Linked DNA regions of Martelella endophytica. The protein of the gene in region 1 interacts with the protein of each later gene in a pairwise test. Links are inferred from orthologs where the notes say so. Each region holds a gene or a part of one and is shown on either strand. Other genes may lie near its edges.

Region 1 (4,937 bases):
TGAAAATCAAACTGATCGCATTGACGACGCTTCTGACGCTTGCCGGCTGCCAGGTCGGCCCGCTCGACGTGCTCTACAAGGAAGGCAGTACCCGTTCCGAACGACAGCTCGCCTACGATCAGTGCTTCATCTCGGCACTGAAGGAAGTGCCGCAGAACATGGTCACCGAGGTCACCGGCGGAGACTGGATCCCGGGTGTCGTCAGGTGCAAAACCGATTCCAACAACAACACGACCTGCGGCGAAATCGGCGGCTACGCGACCCCCATCGACAGCTACAGCTACGATACCAACAAGAAGCTGCGCGACCGCGTTATCGATCGCTGCCTCGCCGACAAGGGCTTCAGCACCATCGTGCGGCCGGTCTGCAAGACCAAGGAAGAGCGCGCCGCCTACGCCATGCTGCCGAACCAGCCCAACGCCTCGACGATCGCCTGCGTCAGCGGCCAGAGCTTCGACCCGAACTGAGTCTGTCTGAACGGACAGCGGCTCAGTCGCCGGGATAATCGACTTTCATGAAGTAGAGCCCTTCCGGCGGCGCCACGGGGCCGCAGGCGCTGCGGTCTCGCGCTTCGAGCGCCGCCGTGACGTCATCCGCCGACATCTTGCCCTCACCCGCAAGCTTCAGCGTACCGGCGAAGGAGCGGATCTGATTGTGCAGGAAACTCTGCGCCGAAGCGCGGATCTCGATGAAATCGCCGTCTCGCGTCACATCGAGCCTATCGAGCGTGCGCACCGGCGATTTCGCCTGACACTGGACGGAGCGAAACGTCGTGAAGTCGTGATGGCCGACGAGCCGCTGGGCTGCTTCATGCATGGCTTCGTGATCAAGCGGCTTCGGAACCCACCAGACACGCTTGCGCAGGAGCGCGGCATGGGCCCTGCGGTTCAGGATGCGATAGAGGTAATGCCGTTTCAGCGCCGAGAACCGGGCATCGAAATCATCGGCCACCACCGCGACGTCGACCACGGCGATCCGTTCCCTGGCGAGCCGCAGATGCGCATTCAGCGCATTCAGCAGCGTGAACGGCGTCCATTCGCGGGCAAGATCGAGGTGCACGACCTGACCTTCGGCATGGACGCCCGAATCGGTTCGTCCCGCGCCCTTGATCGTCACTTTCTCGCCGGCAATGCGAAAGGCGGCGGCTTCCAGCCCGCCCTGCACCGAACGGCCATTGTCCTGCCGCTGCCAGCCGACATAATCCGTGCCGTCATATTCGACCGTCATCCGGTAGCGTGGCATCAGACAAGCACCGTGCCTGCGGGAAGCGGCGTGCCGCGCAGGAAATCGTCGGCGTCGAGCGCCTTGCCGCCGGCCTTCTGCAGCTTCAGGAGCCGCACGGCGCCACTTGCGCAGGCGATCGTCACACCGGGGCCTTCAAGCACCGTTCCTGCCCGCCCCTCGCCTTCGCCGAGCGCGCTTTCCAGCACCTTGACCCGATCCAGCCCGCGGCCGGTCGGCACCTCGGTCCAGGCACCCGGAAAGGGCGCAAGGCCGCGTATGTGGTTGTGAACCTCTTTGGCGGGGCGGCTGAAATCGATCCGGGTCTCGGACTTCTCGATCTTCTTCGCGTAGGTCACGCCCTCTTCCGCCTGGGGCGTCAGGGGCAGGTCGCCGGCCTCAAGCCGCACCATAGCCTCGGCCATCAGCCTCGCGCCGACATGCATCATCCGATCATGCAGTTCGCCGGCGGTCATGTTCTCGCCGATCGCGACCCGTTCAGAGAGCGCCACGGGGCCGGTATCGAGGCCCTTTTCCATGCGCATCACCATCATGCCGGTTTCAGCATCGCCTGCCATGATCGCGCGCTGCAGTGGCGCCGCACCGCGCCAGCGCGGCAGCAGCGAGGCATGGCCATTATAGGCACCAAGACGGGCGCCGGTGAGGATTGCCTCCGGCAGAAGCAGGCCGTAGGCGACGACGACCGCGACATCCGCGTCGAGCACGCGGAAGGTCGCACGGTCTTCCTCCTCGCGGAAATTGAGTGGCGTGCGGACCGGGATGCCAAGCAGTTCTGCGGCCTGATGGACCGGCGACTTGACCTCTTCAAGCCCGCGCCGACCGGCAGCGCGCGGCGGCTGGGTATAGACCGCCGCAATTTCGTGACCGGCTTCCGCCAGCGCCCTCAGCGTCGGAACCGAAAACGCCGGCGTTCCCATGAAAATGATCCTGAGCGCCATGTTCCGTCCTTTCGCGGCCGGTCAAAGCTTGTGCTTTGCGACCTTGCTGAATTTCTTGATCACCCGCTCGCGCTTCAGCCGCGACAAGTAATCGATGAACAGGGCGCCATCGAGATGGTCGATCTCGTGCTGAAGGCAGGTGGCGAGCAGGCCATCGGCCTCGATTTCCTGCTGCTTTCCGGCAAGATCGGTGTAGCTGACGCGCACCGAAGCGGGTCGCTCGACCTCGGCATAGAATTCCGGGATCGACAGGCACCCTTCCTCGTAGACCGAGCGCTCGTCCGAGGAGGTCAGGATGGTGGGATTGATCACCACCAGAGGATCTTTCTCCTCGTCCTCCTTGTTGGAAACGTCGATCACCAGCATCCGGCGCGGTATGCCGACCTGGATCGCGGCAAGGCCGATGCCCGGAGCCTCGTACATGGTCTCCAGCATATCGTCGGCAAGTTTCTTCAGGTCGGCGTCAACGCGCTCGACGGGGGCGGAAACCTTGCGCAGCAAGGGGTCCGGCAAAATGATGAGTGGCATGGTCGTCATGGGCCTCAAATAGCGCAAACTTGTCGCCACGCAAATGGTTTCGTCGTTTTGCACGGTGGACTGAACGGGAAAGTTTTACGTGTTCACGTTTTGATCTTTTCTTTCGGTGAGCATCTGCTAGGCTGGCCACATGTGAGGGAATGCCATGAACAGCCTGTCCGAGTTGATCCTGACTGCCGATCCCATGGTCGTCGCGCTCGTTGCCTGCGTGCTCGTGCTGCTCGGGGTGCTCGCCTTCGCGCTCAGGCGCGGCGGGGGAAAGCGGGAGGATGTGCTCACCGATCAGCTGCAGAACCTCGTGCAGGCGCAGAGCGAGATGCAGGGGCGGATGGCGACCATGGCCGAACTCTTCGGCAGCCGCCAGTCGGAGCTCAATGCCGCGCTCGGCTCCAGGCTCGACGGCCTCAGCCAGCGCATTGGCTCGACGCTGCACCAGCAGCACCAGACCACGCATGAAAACCTCCGGCGACTGCAGGAGCGGCTCGCCGTCATCGATGCCGCGCAGAACAACATCCAGTCGCTGGCAAAGGACGTCGTCGGCCTTCAGGCGATCCTCTCCAACAAGCAGACCCGCGGCGCCTTCGGCCAGGGACGCATGGAGACGATCATTGCAGACGCCCTGCCCTCCGGCAGCTATCATTTTCAGGCGACGCTTGGAAACGGCACCCGCCCCGATTGCCTGATCGACATGCCGAACGGCGCCCCGCCGCTGGTCATCGATGCCAAGTTTCCGCTGGAAGCGTGGAATGCGCTGCGCGACAGCGCAAGCGACGAGGAGGCCCGCGCCGCAAAGCAGCGCTTCCGCCGCGATTTTGATACCCATATCCGCGACATCGCCGGCAAATACCTCATACCCGGTGAGACGCAGGACACCGCCTTCCTGTTCGTCCCCTCCGAATCGATCTTCGCCGACATTCACGAGCAACACGAGGCGATCATCCAGCGCGCGCACGCCCGCCGCGTCGTGATCGTCTCGCCGACCCTGCTGCTGCTCTCGATCCAGGTCGTGCAGGCGGTGATGAAGGATCAGCGCATGCGCGAGCAGGCCCATCTGATCCAGGGCGAAGTCGCGCATCTCATGGGCGACCTGACACGTCTGAACGAACGGGTGGAAAAGCTCGCCGGGCATTTCTCACAGGCCCGTCAGGACGTCGAGCAGATCCGCGTTTCGACAGGCAAGATCGCCCGGCGCGGCGAACGTATCGGCGCGCTTGAATTCGAGGTGAAGGAGCCCGCAGTGACGGAAGAGGAGCGGCCGCTGTCGCCTTCGGACCTCGGCCGCATGAAACTCAGGATCGTCGACGAGGACTGATTGTCATCATCGCCCGCCTCCCATAAAACATCCCGATCGGCCCTGAGCGCTGGCGGCGGGCCTATAAATTCGGGAGAACACCATGATCACGGTCTTCGGTTCCATCAACATGGACCTCATCGCCACGACGAAACGCCTGCCGGAACCGGGCGAGACCGTGACGGGGACATCCTTCGCGACCGCGCCGGGCGGCAAGGGCGCGAACCAGGCTCTCGCAGCGCGCCGGGCTGGCTCCCGCGTCGCAATGGCCGGCGCCGTCGGCACCGATGAATTCGCTGGGCCGGCAACGGCGCTTCTTGACGCTGCCGGCGTCGATCTCTCCGCGCTGAAGACAACCGATGGCCCGACGGGGACCGCCATGATCCTCGTCGGCGGCGATGGCGAGAACGTCATCGTCATCAATGCCGCCGCCAACGGCACGCTCGATGAAGCGGACGCCAGGGCCGCCGTCGACAGCATGGCGGCCGGCGATATCCTGATGCTGCAGCTCGAAATCCCTGCCCCCGCCATTCGCACAGCACTCGAGGCCGCGCGGGCGAAGGGTGTCAGAACCGTGCTCAACACCGCGCCGCTCACCGACGAAGCCGCCGAACTCAGCCTGCTCGCCGATATCGTGATTGCCAACGAGACGGAATTCGAGCGCCTCGTCGGTGCCAACGAACTCGGCGACGCGGGCCGTGCCGCGATGCTGAAGACCCGCCATGATGAGACCGGCCAGACGATGGTCATCACGCTCGGTGGCGATGGCGTCATCGCCGTGCACGAAGGCGCCTTCCACAAGATCGACAGCCTGAAGATCGAGCCCATCGACACGGTCGGCGCCGGCGACACCTTCTGCGGTTATCTGGCAAGCGGCCTCGACCGCGGCCTTGCCTTCGAGGAGGCGGCCCGCCAGGCGGCGGTGGCCG
Region 2 (3,925 bases), 310 kb from region 1 along the record:
GAGAACCCGCTTCTCGATGTCCGCTGGATCACCTCGGCCGAGATCCTTCACTTCACCGGGGCGCTCCTGGTCTTCCGCATCATCCTGTCGGAACAGTCGAGCGGCGCGCGGGCCTTCTTCATGATGCTCGGGCTCAGCAACGAGCAGATGCGCCCGCTCTACATCGTCATCATCCTGTCGACGATCGCGGCCGGGGTGACCTGTTCGCGGATCCTGAAGCCCGGGCGCGTCGCCTACATGCATGGCTTCGCGCTTGTGCTGCTGATCATCGGCACCTGGCTCGACAGCCATTCGACCAGCCTGACGCGGCCGCCGCAGATGTTCCTGAGCCAGACGCTGATCGCCTTCGCCGCGGGCCTGTACCTGCCGCCCGCCATGCTGGTCGGCCTGATGTCCGCCCTCAAGAAAGGTCCGAACTATATCCTGAGCTTCATCATCGTGTTCCTGACCACGCAAAGGGTCGGCGGCATTCTGGGCTCGGCGCTGTTCGGCAGCTTTGTCACCTGGCGCGAGCAGGTCCATTCCGCCGCGCTCGTCCAGGACCTGACCTCGGGCGATCCGCTGATCAGCCAGCGCATCACCCAGCTTGCCGGCGCCTATGCGCAGACGATCACCGATACCGCGGTTCGAAACGCCGAAGGCGCGGTGCAGCTTGCGAGCCAGGTCCGCACCCAGGCCTATGTGCTCGCCTATAACGACGCCTTCCGCTTCCTCTCACTTCTGGCCTGCGTCGCTCTCGTCGTTCTCATCATCGATGTTGCATTCGAAACCTGGGAACACAAGCGCGCGGCCGCCGAAGGCCTTGCGGCCTGAAAACGACAAAGACAAGAAAATGACACGCATCATTCGCTCCCTTTCCACCTATCTGACGCTTGCCATCGGCATTGCCGGCATCGTCGCGCTGCTCTTTGCCTGGAACCTTCCGCCGTTCGCCGGCTCTGTCGAGCGCACCGACGACGCCTATGTTACGGGCAAGGTCACGCTGCTCTCCCCGCAGCTGTCCGCCATCGTCACCGACGTTCCGGTCAAGGATTTCCAGTCGGTCAAGAAAGGCGACCTGATCGTTCGCCTCGACGACCGCATCTACACGCAGCAGCTCGCCCAGGCAGAGGCGAGCCTCGAGGCCGCCAAGGCTTCGCTTGCAGCCAATGCGCAATCGCAGCAGACCGCCAAGGCCAATATCGCCTCGGCCGAAGCCGGTGTCGAAAGCGCCAGGGCCAGCCTCGAAAACGCCCAGTCCCAATGGGATCGCATCGAGCGCCTGCAGGCCAAGGAACTCTCAACCGGCAGCGATGTGGACAAGGCAAAGGCGGCCCTCGACCAGGCGAAATCCGCCCTGTCGCAGGCCAATGCCTCGGTCGACGTGGCCAAGGAAGCCCTGCAGACGGCGATCGTCAACCGCCGCTCGCTCGAGGCGAATGTCTCGGCCGCCGAGGCCTCACGAGAGCTCGCGGCGATCAACCTCGACAACACCCGGATCACCGCTCCCTTTGACGGCACACTGGGCCAGGTGAAGGCGCGCAGCGGACAGTATGTCTCGGCCGGTTCGCAACTCGTCGCCCTTGTGCCGCCGGATCGCTGGATCATCGCCAACTACAAGGAGACCCAGCTCGACGGGCTGAGAGAAGGTCAGAAGGTCACCTTCACCGTCGATGCCCTCAATGGCGAGCGCTTCACCGGCCACATCGAGAGCTTCTCGCCGGCCTCCGGCTCACAGTTTTCGGTGATCACCCCCGACAATGCCACCGGCAACTTCACCAAGGTGGCACAGCGCGTCCCGGTCCGCATCGCGATCGATCCCGGCCAGCCGGACGCCGAAAAGCTGGGACCGGGGCTCTCTGTGGTCACCAGCATCGATACCAGCCAGAGCTGAAGCGATACCGGTTCACGGGCCGGAAACACAAACGGCGCCGGGATTTTCCGGCGCCGTTTGATTTTCAGCGATGACTGGTGGGAGCTCAGGCGAGCGCGCGCGGCTTGACCAGGTTGCGCTCAACGAGAAGCTCGGCGATCTGCACGGCGTTCAGCGCCGCGCCCTTGCGCAGGTTGTCGGAAACGACCCACATGGCGAGACCGTTCTCGACCGTCGCGTCCTCGCGAATGCGCGAGATATAGGTAACGTCCTCGCCGGCGCATTCGACCGGGGTGACGTAACCGCCATCCTCATGCTTGTCGACGACCAGGCAGCCCGGTGCCTCCCGCAGGATATCGCGAGCCTCGTCAGCGGTGATTTCCTTCTCGAATTCCAGGTTGACCGCTTCCGAGTGGCCAACGAAGACCGGTACGCGCACGGCGGTGCAGGTGACCTTGATCTTCGGGTCGAGCATCTTCTTGGTCTCGGCCAGAACCTTCCACTCTTCCTTGGTGTAGCCATCCTCCATGAAGCTGTCGATGTGGGGAATGACGTTGAAGGCGATGCGCTTGGTGAACTTCTTGGTCTCGATCGGATCGGCGACGAAGACCGCGCGGGTCTGGTTGAACAGCTCGTCCATGCCATCCTTGCCGGCACCGGAAACGGACTGGTAGGTCGAGACGACAACGCGCTTGATGGTCGCGGCATCGTGCAGCGGCTTCAGTGCGACGACGAGCTGGGCGGTCGAGCAGTTCGGATTGGCGATGATGTTGCGCTTGGTGAAGCCGGTGACAGCGTCCGGATTGACCTCCGGCACGATCAGGGGCACATCGGCGTCGTAGCGCCAGGCCGACGAGTTGTCGATGACGACGCAGCCCTGCGCACCGATCTTCGGCGACCACTTCTGCGAGATCGAGCCGCCGGCCGACATCAGGCAGATATCGGTATCGGAGAAGTCGTAGGTCTCGAGGTTTTTCACCTTCAGAGTCTTGTCGCCAAAAGACACTTCCTTGCCGACGGAACGGCTGGAAGCCAGCGCCACGACCTCATCGGCCGGGAACCCGCGCTCTGACAGAATGGACAGCATTTCACGCCCGACATTGCCGGTAGCGCCTGCGACTGCAACCTTGAAACCCATGATAATCAGCTCTCTTTCGTTTCTCTCCTCAATGTGGCGGGAGCGGAAGAGCGGCCTGAACGGCGCCTTCCCGTCCCCGGCCAGACCGGGGAGAGAGCGGCAGGGCCAGAGACGTCAGACGGTTTTCGTCGTCTTCTTGGCCGTTTTTGTCTGGATGGAGGACGAGGCAAGCCCGCCGCTGGCGCAAACGCCCCGGCAGGTGCAATCGGCAATGTGCTGCAGAGATTGCGGCATGACCTATTCCTTCTACGCGAAGGCTAATGACCCTTTTGCGGGCTCAAGTCAAGTTCGGATTGCGGGCGGCCGCGCTTGCGCGCACTGCGGTGCAGGAAATCGAGCTTCAGCGCTGCCATGCTGTTGCGTGGAACCGGCCAGCCGCTCTCGTCGATGCGGAAGACCATGCGGTAACGCGAGAACAAGATCGCGACGAAATAGGTGCACCAGGCCCCGAATGCAAGGCCGGCAGCGACATCGCTCGGGTAATGCGCCCCGACGATTGCCCGGCTGATCGCGATGCAGACCGCGATCGAGAAAAACAGCACCCGGTGCTTCGGGAAGAAGAAGGCTGCTGCCGTGAAGAAGACGGCGGTCGTGGTCGAGTGCCCCGACGGGAAGCTGGCGAATTTCGCACTGAATTCCAGCGGCTGGAAGCTGAATGGTCCGTAATTCTCGTAGAGCATGCTTGGCCGCGCCCGGCCGATCGTCTTCTTGATGAGGTTGACGGCCAGACCCGAAGAGGCAACGGAGATGAACAGGAATGCGGCCGCCTGCGCCATGAACACACCGCGCGCGCGCAACCTGCGCGTCTTTTCGCCGGCGCCTCCAGCGGCCGCGATGCCGACGACAAATGCAAGGAAGCTGGTGAAAAGGATCCAGCCGGAATTGCCGAAATCGGTGACAAAACTGCCGTAGTCGAGCACGGCCGGGTTCAGCTC

The links. Proteins that work in one complex are often made in the same cells at the same time.
Region 2: the proteins of def (region 1) and TM49_RS21015 interact in binary tests that used the Escherichia coli proteins (3 or more experiments, as listed by UniProt). The link is inferred for Martelella endophytica from one-to-one orthologs.

Annotation. Positions count from the first base shown.
Region 1 is NZ_CP010803.1:4,199,765-4,204,701, forward strand. The notes cover bases 960-3,947. They hold def (peptide deformylase), read right to left. Parts: upstream 2,718-3,947; coding sequence 2,202-2,717; downstream 960-2,201. Other genes in these bases: truA (tRNA pseudouridine(38-40) synthase TruA), read right to left, coding at 960-1,242; fmt (methionyl-tRNA formyltransferase), read right to left, coding at 1,242-2,180; TM49_RS19445 (DNA recombination protein RmuC), read left to right, coding at 2,863-3,947. In the rest of the region: TM49_RS19425 (hypothetical protein), read left to right, coding at 1-467; more of truA, read right to left, coding at 490-959; more of TM49_RS19445, read left to right, coding at 3,948-4,029; TM49_RS19450 (ribokinase), read left to right, coding at 4,112-4,937. UniProt on the Escherichia coli protein: Removes the formyl group from the N-terminal Met of newly synthesized proteins. Requires at least a dipeptide for an efficient rate of reaction. N-terminal L-methionine is a prerequisite for activity but the enzyme has broad specificity at other positions.
Region 2 is NZ_CP010803.1:4,505,016-4,508,940, forward strand. What follows is about bases 975-3,925. They hold TM49_RS21015 (aspartate-semialdehyde dehydrogenase), read right to left. Parts: upstream 2,991-3,925; coding sequence 1,959-2,990; downstream 975-1,958. Other genes in these bases: TM49_RS21010 (HlyD family secretion protein), read left to right, coding at 975-1,873; TM49_RS21020 (phosphatase PAP2 family protein), read right to left, coding at 3,248-3,925. Also shown: TM49_RS21005 (MFS transporter), read left to right, coding at 1-813; more of TM49_RS21010, read left to right, coding at 833-974.